One region of the Variovorax sp. P4_B11 genome, then DNA from elsewhere that is predicted to be linked to it. Evidence: predicted binding sites of a transcription regulator. Region 1 holds the regulator's gene; each other region holds the start of a gene.

The links. Region 1 encodes sigma-54, which starts transcription at its own class of promoters, with help from an activator protein. Its sites were predicted from a motif close to TGGCANGNAANCTGCTTT; they were not measured.
Region 2: AC1DYD_RS02245 (6-hydroxynicotinate reductase) is a predicted target of sigma-54. The motif match lies at 2,382-2,399, and genes of this name have one in related genera.
Region 3: nirB (nitrite reductase large subunit NirB) is a predicted target of sigma-54. The motif match lies at 2,334-2,351, and genes of this name have one in related genera.

What each region holds. Positions count from the first base shown of each region.
Region 1 is NZ_JBFUHO010000010.1:80,229-83,959, reverse strand. It holds gene lptB (LPS export ABC transporter ATP-binding protein) at 1-449, shown strand, start outside; gene AC1DYD_RS12405 (RNA polymerase factor sigma-54) at 463-2,043, shown strand; gene AC1DYD_RS12400 (phospholipase D family protein) at 2,046-3,650, shown strand; gene AC1DYD_RS12395 (YceI family protein) at 3,681-3,731, opposite strand, start outside.
Region 2 is NZ_JBFUHO010000002.1:17,352-21,082, forward strand. It holds gene AC1DYD_RS02240 (UPF0280 family protein) at 1-697, opposite strand, end outside; gene AC1DYD_RS02245 (6-hydroxynicotinate reductase) at 713-2,338, opposite strand; gene AC1DYD_RS02250 (ferredoxin--NADP reductase) at 2,588-3,361, shown strand; gene AC1DYD_RS02255 (TetR/AcrR family transcriptional regulator) at 3,375-3,731, shown strand, end outside.
Region 3 is NZ_JBFUHO010000011.1:86,203-89,933, forward strand. It holds gene nirB (nitrite reductase large subunit NirB) at 1-2,111, opposite strand, end outside; gene AC1DYD_RS13140 (dihydrofolate reductase family protein) at 2,509-3,156, shown strand; gene AC1DYD_RS13145 (putative pterin-binding protein) at 3,185-3,731, shown strand, end outside.

The sequences.
Region 1 (3,731 bases):
TGCTCGAACTGCAGAGCGAGCCCGACGAGCAGGGCCGCATGGTGTCGCTCGGCAAGGCGCGCATGGAAGAGCGTCTCGCCGAACTGCTGGCCGACCTGCGGGTCGACCACCTGCGCGATTCGCCGGCGCTGTCGCTGTCCGGCGGCGAGCGCCGCCGGGTCGAGATCGCGCGGGCGCTGGCGACCCAGCCGCGCTTCATCCTGCTGGACGAACCCTTCGCGGGCATCGACCCGATCGCCGTGATCGAGATCCAGCGGATCATCAACTTCCTGAAGGAGCGCGGCATCGGCGTGCTCATCACCGACCACAACGTGCGTGAAACGCTGGGCATCTGCGATCACGCGTTCATCATCAGCGACGGGCACGTGCTGGCACAAGGCACGCCTTCGGAGATCGTCGACAACGCCGAGGTACGGCGCGTGTACCTGGGCGAACACTTCCGGATGTAGGAGCCCAATCTCGATGAAGCAGGGGCTTTCGCTTCGCGTCTCCCAGCACCTGGCGCTCACGCCGCAGCTGCAGCAGTCGATCCGGCTGCTGCAACTGTCCACGCTCGAGCTGAGCCAGGAAGTCGAACAGATGCTCGACGACAACCCGTTCCTCGAGCGCACTGCCGAGGAGGCGGCGCGCGAGGAATTCGGCCTGGAATCGGCGGATGCGCCGGTGCGCGACGAGGATCGGCAGGCCGAAGTCGAGGGCGATTTCGCGCCGGGCCCATCGGCGCCGGCCGAAGTCGCGGTCGCCGCGTCCGAAACCGAGACGGCCACCGCCGACGCCGTCGACGCCGAGCCCGACTGGGAAGGCGACGGCACGGTCGACCTGGCGCCCGACGACAGCGAATGGGGCGGCGACGCCCCGGCGCGCACCAACAACCTGGGCGACGACGAGCGCACCGACGCCACCGAGCTGGCGCGCAGCCAGGAGTCGCTGCAATCCTTCCTGCACCGGCAGGCGCTGGGCCTGCGGCTCAGCGAGACCGATTGCGCCGCGCTGCGCTTCCTGATCGAGTCGCTCAACGACGACGGCTACCTCGAGGATTCGCTGCCGGCCCTGGCTTCGGGCCTGGCCGGCGACGACAACGACCAGTTCGACGACCTAGTGCACCACTTCCAGGTCGCGCTTGGCCTGCTGCAGAGCCTGGAGCCGGTCGGTGTCGGCGCCCGCAACCTCGGCGAGTGCCTGACGATCCAGCTGCGCGCGCTGGCGCATCCCGGCGAGAGCGCCGACGAGGCGCAGGTGCGCGAGACGGCCATTGCGATCTGCAAGCAGCCGATGGAGCTGCTGGCGCGGCGCGACTTCAAGCGTCTCGCGACCCTCACGCGCAGCAACGAGGAAGAGGTTCGCGCGGCCCTGCAGCTGATCGCCAGGCTCGAGCCCAAGCCCGGCCGCCGCTTCGTCGACGTCGAACGCAACGTCGTGATCCCCGACGTGATCGTCACGCGCATCGGCAACGGCACCCACACCAAGTTCCGCGTCATGTTGAACCCCGAGGTCATGCCGCGGCTGCGCGTGCACGACATCTACGCCGGTGCGCTCAAGCAGCACAAGGGCGAAGGCAGCCAGGCGCTGTCGCAGCGGCTGCAGGAGGCGCGCTGGTTCATCAAGAACATCCAGCAGCGCTTCGACACCATCCTGCGGGTGTCGAACGCGATCGTCGAGCGGCAGAAGAGCTTCTTCGTGCACGGCGAGCTGGCGATGCGGCCGCTGGTGCTGCGCGAGATCGCCGACGAGCTCGGCCTGCACGAGTCGACCATCAGCCGCGTGACCACCGCCAAGTACATGGCGACGCCCTACGGCACGGTCGAGCTCAAGTACTTCTTCGGCTCGGCGCTGGGCACCGAGACCGGCGGCAACGCGTCGAGCACCGCGGTGCGGGCGCTGATCAAGCAGTTCGTCAGCGCCGAGGATCTCAAGAAGCCGCTGTCGGACAGCCAGATCTCCGAGATGCTCAAGGAGCAGGGGATCGAATGCGCGCGCCGCACGGTGGCGAAATACCGCGAGGCCCTGCGCATCGCGCCGGCCAATCTGCGCAAGGCACTCTAGCGATGCCTCTCGGCCGGGGCCTGAGGGTGCGCGGGTGGCTCGGCGCGGCACTCGTGGCGGCGACCGTGCTGGCCGGCGGCTGCGCCATGCTGCCGGCCGATTTCGAGCGCCAGCCATCGAGCGCGATCGCGGCCTCCACGGCCACCACGCTGGGGCGGATCGCCAAGGCCTCCGCGCCCGATCCCGACCTGAGCGGCTTCCGGCTGATGCCCGGCGGCGACTTCGCGCTCGACACGCGCTTGCAGCTGGCGCGCCGCGCCGAGCGCACGCTGGACGTCCAGTACTACCAGATCGAGAACGACGAGACCGGCCGCTACTTCCTGCGCAGCCTGCGCGACGCGGCGCTGCGCGGCGTGCGCGTGCGGCTCTTGATGGACGACCTCTACACCTCCGGCGAGGACGAGCTGCTGCTGGCGCTGGCCGCGACGCCGAACCTCGAGCTGCGCCTGTTCAATCCGTTCCCGGCCGGGCGCGGCAGCATGGTGCAGCGCTTCTCGCGTTCGCTGTTCGACTTCGACCGCGTGAACCGCCGGATGCACAACAAGCTCTTCATCGCCGACGGCACGATGGCGGTGGCGGGCGGGCGCAACATCGGCAGCCAATATTTCGCGCAGGCCGCGGGCGCGAACTTCCTGGACATCGACACCTTCGTCGCCGGTGCGCTGGCGAAGCGCCTGGGCAGCCTCTTCGATCTCTACTGGAACAGCCCCTACGTGCGGCCGATCGGCACCGTGGTCGCTTCCTCGCTGACGCCCGAGGAACTGCAGCGGCGCTTCGAGCAGGCCACCGGCCCCGCCAACACCCCGGCGCCGCGGCCGCCGGCGCCGAACGACGTCCTGGGCTACGCGCCGCTGGGGCCGGAGCTGAAGGACGGCGCCCGGCTCGACCTGATCTGGACCCTGGCCGAGGCCTATGCCGACGCGCCCGACCGCGTAGTCGGCAAGACCGCGTCCTATGGCGGCGTGCCGCTGCTCGATGTCGACAGCGTGCGCTACAACGTGATCGAGCAGATGCGGCGCTCGCGTTCCGAAGTCACGCTGGTGTCGCCCTACCTGATCCCGGGCAAGGCCGGGCTCGAGGTGATGCGCGAGGTCCGCGGCCGCGGGGTCCGGATCAGCGTCGTCACCAATTCGCTCGCGGCCACCGACGAGCCGCTGGTCCACACCGGCTACCGGCGCTACCGGCCCGACATGCTGCGCCTCGGCGTCGAGATCCACGAGCTGAGCTCGGCGCGCACCAAGCGCAGCGTGCGGCTCGGGCTGTTCGGCTCGCAGGTCGGCCGGCTGCATGCGAAGGCGGCGATCTTCGACCGCCGCGCGCTGTTCCTGGGTTCGATGAACTTCGACCCGCGCTCGGACAACCACAACACCGAGATCGGCCTCTTCATCGCCAGCCCCGAGATGGCGCAGCAGATGCTCAAGCTGCTCGACGTGCTGAAGCAGCAGGGCGCCTACCGGGTGCGCTTTGCCGAAGGCAGCGAAGGTCTCGAATGGGTCACGATGGAAGACGGTGCCGACCCGGTGCTCACCGTCGAGCCCGACGCGGGCCTGTGGGACCGCGTGATGCTGGAACTGCTCGCGCCGCTGGCGCCGGAGAGCCTGCTGTAGAACCCGCGGGCCCCGGGCCCGCGCGCCGCTTCACTGGATGTTGACCGCCTCGACCTGCACCAGCAGCCTGACCTTGTCCTC
Region 2 (3,731 bases), on a different contig from region 1:
CCGGGATGTCGCCGAGGTCGCTGTCGTCCTTGCATTCGCTCGCGGGGCAGCGGCGGATGCCGGGATCGTCGGCATCGACCGCATTGGCGATCACGGTGGCCGCCGCATCGGCCTGGGCCGCTGTCGCCGCCAAGACCGTCACGCTGTCGGCGATGCCGAGCGAGAAGCTCCGGCCGCGCCAGCCGCTGGTGGCGACGCCGCGCGCCGGATGCTCGGCACGCAGCTCGAACTGGCCATCGGTGGTGATGGGGCCGCAGTCGCGCAGGTCGAAGCGCGCGAGGTCGGCGAACAGACCGATGCGCGCCGTCTGCCCGGGCGCCAGGTGCAGCGCGATATCGCCGCCGTTGTTGATCCAGGCGCGCTCGATGCCCGGGCGGTGGAAGCAGGCGATGAGTTCCTGCGCCACCGCGCCGGCGACCGCCGCCATCGGCGTGATGAAGCCGGCACGGAACGGTGCGCAGGCTTCCCACATGCGGCGGGCGACCGGGCCCTTCACGGGACAGTCGGTACCCACCGGGCGACGCAGCAGGGGCAGTTCGGCCACCAGTTCATCGAGCAGCACGGCGAAGCGCCGCCAGGCATGCTCGTGCGCGACCGCGACCTCGACGTCATTGCCGTGGGCTTCGGCAATGATGTCGATCGGGCCGTGGTTCAAATGCCAGCGGCCGCCGTCGAGCGCGGTGCGTTGTGCAGACATGTCCCAGTCCTAGTCCTAGCCCAGCATCGGCGGCTGGCCGAGCGGCCAGGGATTGGCCGCATCCATGCGCCGCCACTGGCGCGACAGCGGCGCACCGTCGTCCTGCCAGGCGCCGCGCGCCAGCGCCTGCTCGAGCGTGAACACGTGCTCCATGTGGCCGCCGAGCGCGGCATAGTCCTCGCGGCGCATGCTGAATTCGATCGGCGCCACGATGGCCGGGGTCGGCACCGTGCCGAAGCTGTTGTCGGGCATGCGCAGCACGTCGACCATCACGGTGATGCCGCCGCCCGGCCACACATAGGCCGGCGCACCGCCGCAGGTGACGTTGACCAGCGCACGCTTGATGGCCCGCGTGAGCAGCACCGGGTTCTCGGTGACGCCGGCGCGCAAGGAACCGCCGGCGCCGCCGAGGAACAGCACGGTGCACAGCGAAGGCTCGCAGTTCTCGCCGATGCGATCGACGATGCGGCGCACGTCGGCGGGCATCGGCTGCTCGACCGGCTGCAACTGCTCGTCGAGCACATACCACTGGGCATGCTCGCCGGTGGTGGAGGTCATGAGCAGGCGCAGGCCCGGCCGCGCCACGCCCTCCTCCCAGCCCTCGATGATCGACAGCGGGTCGGCGATGTCGGTGCCGCCCCATCCGTCGCCCGGATTGGCGACCTGGAAATAGCGCCCGGGCGTCGACTTGCGCCCGCGCATCTGGATGCCCGAGGGCGGCATGTCGAGGCAGCGCCCGGCCTGGTGCTCGGTCAGCACGCCGGTGATGTGGTCGTCGACCACCACCACCTCGTCGGCATGGCCGAACAGCTGGCGCGCGAAGATGCCCACGGCCGCCGAGCCGCAGCCCACGCGCATGCGCTTTTCTTCGACGCCGTTGACGATCGGTGCGCGGCCGGCCTGGATGACCATGCTGGCGCCGCCGTCGATCACGCATTCGACCGCCTGCTTGTTGCCCAGCAGCTGCATCAGCTCGCAGGTCATGCGGCCTTCCTTCTTGCTGCCGCCCGTGAGGTGGTGCACGCCGCCCAGCGACAGCATCTGCGAGCCGTACTCGGCCGTGGTGACGTGGCCCACGACCTCGCCCTTGTAGCGCACGTTGGCCTGCTCGGCGCCCAGGAAGCGGTCGGTGTCGATCTTCACCTTGAAGCTGCAGTAGCTGAAGATGCCCTCGGTGACCACCGTCACCATGTCGACGCCCTGCGCCTTCGAGGCCACGATGAAGGGCGCGGGCTTGTAGTCGGGGTAGGTAGTGGACGAGCCCACGCCGGTCACGAAGACCTCGTCGGCGTGAAGGAGATCGCCGGTCCAGTCGGCATCGGCCACCGGCGGCTCGGTGCGCCCGGCCTCGTCGATCTCGTTGCCGACGCGGGCGAAGGGCACCAGCGCGGGCGACTCGCTGGCCAGTTCGCGCCGCAGCAGCACCACCGGGTCGACCCGGACCAGCACGCCGGCGCGGTTGGCGTAGCGGTCGCAGGCGCCGGTGCGGCCCTCGGAGATCTGGCACAGCACGGGGCAGGCATTGCACTCGACCTTGGCGGCATTCATGCGCTCGTTGCGCAGCGGCGCCCGGCCGGTCGCCTCGGGCAGCACCGGCATGTCCATGCCGGGCAGTCCGTCTGTCTTGGTGTGTTCGGTCATCGCGGGGAACCTCGTGGCAATTTCTTGGGATGAGGCCAGCGGGAGTGCAACATCTGTGCCGGAAACCCGCTTGCACCTTCACTTGTGCTGGAACTGACGTTTGTGTAGCATCCACTACACCTTCATGTGGTGAACACTACATTTTCGAGATCAATGTAGCAAACGGGCCCGATGCTTGCAATGGTGTTTTCTCCTGCATCGCCGACAATTGGTGCATCCCTTTTTCGTTCATAACCATTCCTGACCCTTATGAGTGCATTCAGCGAAGAACGTGTGCTGAGCGTCCACCACTGGACCGACCGCCTGTTCACCTTCACCACCACGCGCGATCCGGCCCTGCGTTTCTCGAACGGCCACTTCACGATGATCGGCCTGAAGGTCAACAACAAGCCCCTGCTGCGGGCCTACAGCATCGTCAGCCCCAACTATGAAGAGCACCTGGAGTTCCTCAGCATCAAGGTCGAGGAAGGCCCGCTGACCTCCAAGCTGCAGCACATCCAGGTCGGCGACACCGTCATCGTCGGGCGCAAGCCGACCGGCACGCTGCTGATCGACTACACGCTGCCGGGCAAGCGGCTCTACCTGTTCGGCACCGGCACCGGGCTGGCGCCGTTCATGAGCATCATCCGCGACCCCGAGACCTACGAGAAGTACGAGAAGGTCATCCTGGTGCACGGGGTGCGCCAGGTCGACGAGCTGGCCTACCACGACCTGGTCACCGACCACCTGCCCAAGCACGAGATCCTCGGCGAGATGATCGAGAAGCAACTGCTCTACTACCCGACCGTGACGCGCGAGGAGTTCCGCAACATGGGCCGGATCACCGACCTGATCGAGACCAACAAGCTCACCGACGACCTCGGCCTGCCGCCGCTCAATGCCGCCGAGGACCGCGTGATGCTGTGCGGCAGCCCGGGCCTGCTGGTCGACCTCAAGCACATCCTCGAGGCCCGCGGCTTCAAGGAAGGCAACACATCGACGCCCGGCGACTACGTCGTCGAACGCGCCTTCGCCGAGAAGTAGCCGGCGCGCCGAGATGGCCGAGTCCAAGGCAGCCCCGCGCAAAGGCGCGCCCAAGCCTGCGACACGCCGCACCGGCGTGCGCGAAGCCGCAGCGCAGGCCACGCGCGAGAGCATCCTGCGCGCAGCCACCAAGGTGTTCGCGAAGTACGGCTACGACGGCGGCAGCGTCGAGAAGATCTCGAAGGCCGCGAAGTCGTACGACCGCATGATCTACTACTACTTCGGCAGCAAGGAAGGCCTGTTCATCGCGGTGCTCGAAGGCATCTACCGGCGCATGGACGACGCCGAGGCCGCGATCGACCTCGACGCCACGCGGCCGGTCGAGTCGCTGACCGCGGTGATCCGCTTCGTGCTCGGCTACTACCGCAAG
Region 3 (3,731 bases), on a different contig from region 1:
CCGCACACGTAGAGGTTCCAGCCGCGGTCGGTGGCGATGATGCCGACGTCCTTGCCCTGTGCTTCGGCGCATTCGCGGGTGCAGCCCGAGACGCCGAACTTGATCTTGTGCGGTGCGCGCAGGCCCTTGTAGCGGTTCTCCAGCTCGACCGCCAGGCCCACGCTGTCGGCCACGCCGAAGCGGCACCAGGTCGAGCCGACGCAGCTCTTCACGGTGCGCAGCGACTTGCCGTACGCATGGCCGGATTCGAAGCCGGCGGCGATCAGCTCTTCCCAGATCGCCGGCAGCTGCTCGACGCGGGCGCCGAACAGGTCCACGCGCTGGCCGCCGGTGATCTTGGTGTAGAGGCCGTATTTCTTCGCCACCTGGCCGACCGCGATCAGCCCCTCGGGCGTGACCTCGCCGCCGGGCATGCGCGGCACCACGGAGTAGCTGCCGTCCTTCTGGATGTTGCCGAGGAAGTAGTCGTTGCTGTCCTGCAGCGCGGCCAGGTCTTTCTTGAGCACGAACTCGTTCCAGCACGACGCGAAGATGCTGGCGGCGGTGGGCTTGCAGATGTGGCAGCCCAGGCCCTTGCCGTGCTTCGCGAGCAGGTCCTCGAAGCTGCGGATCTCGCCGACGCGCACCAGGTGGTACAGCTCCTGGCGCGAGTAGGGGAAGTGCTCGCAGAGGTGGTTGTTGACGGCCAGGCCGCGCTTGCCCATCTCGGCCTTCATCACCTGCGTGACCAGCGGCACGCAGCCGCCGCAGGTGGCGCCGGCCTTGGTGCAGGCCTTCAGTTCGGCCGTGGTGCACGCGCCATCGCCGACCGCCGCGCAGATCTGTCCCTTGGTGACGCTGTTGCACGAGCAGATCTGGGCGCTGTCGGGCAGCGAGTCGACGCCGAGCCCGGGCCTGGCCTTGCCGTCGCTCGACGGCAGGATCAGGAACTCCGGATCGGCCGGCAGCGCGATGCCGTTGAGCGCCATCTGCAGCAAGGTGCCGTACTCGGCCGCATCGCCGACCAGCACCGCGCCCAGCAGCTGCTTGCCGTCCTCGCTGACCACGATCTTCTTGTAGATCTGCTTGTGCTCGTTGATGTACTGGTAGGCGCGCGACTTCGGCGTCTTGCCGTGCGCGTCGCCGATGCTGGCCACGTCCACGCCCATCAGCTTGAGCTTGGTGCTCATGTCGGCGCCGGTGAAGGCGGCGTCGTCCTGCCCGGCGATGTGCTTTGCGGCCACGCGGGCCATCTCGTAGCCCGGCGCGACGAGGCCGAAGGTCTGTTCGTTCCACGAGGCGCATTCGCCGATCGCATAGACGTCGCGGTCGCTGGTGCGGCAGTGGCTGTCGATCGCCACGCCGCCGCGAGGGCCGACCGCCAGCACGCACTGTCGCGCGAGTTCGTCGCGCGGGCGGATGCCGGCGGAGAACACGATCATGTCGGTCTCGAGGTGGGTGCCGTCGGCGAACACCATGCGGTGCCGCGCGGCCGCGCCGTCGGTGATCTCCACCGTGTTGCGGCCGGTGTGCACGTGCACGCCCAGGGCCTCGATGCTGTTGCGCAGCGCCCGCCCGCCGCCTTCGTCGACCTGCACGGCCATCAGCCGCGGCGCGAATTCGACGACGTGGGTTTCGAGGCCCATGTCGCGCAGCGCCTTGGCGCACTCGAGGCCCAGCAGGCCGCCGCCCACGACCACGCCGCTTTTCGAGCGGGCGCCGCAGGCCTTCATGGCTTCGAGGTCCTCGATGGTGCGGTAGACGAAGCAGTGGGGCCGGTCGCGGCCGGGCACCGCCGGCACGAAGGGCGACGAGCCGGTGGCCAGCACCAGCTTGTCGTAGTGCACCAGCTCGCCGTCGGCGGTGGTGAGGGTGTTGTTGCGCCGCTCGATGGCCACGGCCCGGGCGGCCAGGCGCAGCGTGAAGCCGCTGCGCTCGAAGAAGCCGGGTTCGACCAGCGACAGGTCTTCGGCCGTCTTGCCGGCGAAGAATTCGGACAGGTGCACCCGGTCGTAGGCCGGGCGCGGCTCCTCGCACAGCACGGTGACCTGTGCACCGGCGAGGTCGAGCTCGTGGAGTTGCTCGAGGAACTTGTGGCCCACCATGCCGTGGCCAATCACTGCGATCTTCATGTCGGATCCTGCACGCAGCCGGTCTCCTGACGGGGTGCAGACCACAGGAAAGGCTGTCGGAAAGACAGCCTGCAGTGGGCCCCCGCGTGGAACGGATGCGAATTGGGTTGGAACAGGCGAACCGCCAGCGTCGTCGCTCTCGGTTCGCTCGAATCCCGCCGTCATTAGCGGAGGCACTGCAAAAATCCGCGGCAGCGGTGCCGGCGGAACAGTGGAAGGTGTCAAGCAACAACCGTGCCGGGCGCTCGGAGGGCTTTCGGCTCGGAATCAGGCTCGATCGGTCGGCAAGGGAGGGCGCGGCGCGCCGTTGTGGCGCATGGGTCGCCGGATTGGTGCGGCGCGCCAGGCGCCGGCAATGGAAAATGGGTCTCCGCCTGCTGAAGTTCAAGGAACCCCCATGCCCAGACTCCGCGTCCAGAGTTTCGCCATCTCCCTCGACGGCTACGGCGCCGGCCCGGGCCAGGACCTGCAGAACCCGCTCGGCCTGCGCGGCCCCGAGTTGATGGAGTGGTTCTTTCCCACCCGCCTGTGGCGCCGGATGCAGGGCGAGGCCGATGGCGAGCACGGCATCGACAACCGCATCGCGGAGCAGGGCTTCGACGGCATCGGCGCGTGGATCCTCGGGCGCAACATGTTCGGCCCGGTGCGCGGACCCTGGCCGGACGACAGCTGGAAGGGCTGGTGGGGCGACGAGCCGCCGTATCACACGCCGGTGTTCGTGCTCACGCACCATGCGCGCGCGCCGCTCGCGATGGCCGGCGGCACGGAGTTCCGCTTCGTCACCGAAGGCATCCACGCGGCGCTGGCGCAGGCGAAGGCCGCGGCGGGCGGCCTCGATGTTCGCCTCGGCGGCGGCGTGTCCACGGTGCGGCAGTACCTGAGCGCGGGGCTGATCGACGAGCTGCACCTGGCCGTGCGGCCCGTGCTGCTCGGGGCCGGGGAGCCGCTCTTCCAGGGTCTCGACCTGCCTGCCTTGGGCTACACGTGCGCGGAGAGCGTCGCCGGCGAGCGGGCCACGCATGTGTTCCTGCGCAAACGGGCCTGAGGCGCGCCCATCCCCCCACAATCGCCCGATGAACAAACGACGCTTTCTCGGTACCGCAACCCTTGCCGGGCTGCTGCCTGCCACGCGCGCCCTCGCGGCCGACCCGGTCCCGAAGGGCCCGGGTCTGCTGACCGTCAGCGGGGGGGTCGGCAAGACCAACCGCGGTCCGGTCGATCCCTCGCTCGATCAGTTGATGACCAAGCACGGCGTCAAGTTCGACAAGGCGTACGTGCTCGACGCCGAAGCCCTGCGCCGCCTGCCGGTCGTCCGCATCAAGGCGACGCTCGAGTACGACGCCAGGATGCATGCGCTTTCCGGCCCGTTGCTCAGCAGCGTGCTGGAGTCGGTGGGCGTGGCCGGCGATGCGATGCTCGGCCTTCGTGCCGTGGACGGCTATGTCGTGCCGCTGCGCATGGCCGATGCACGCAGCTTCCGCATGATCGTCGCCACCGAGATGGACGGCGTGCCGCTCGCGCTCGGCGGGCTGGGCCCGCAGTGGGCCATCTACGAAGCCGACACGCTCGCGGCCTTCAAGGACAAGCCGCTCAAGGAGCGCTTCGCGCTGTGCCCCTGGG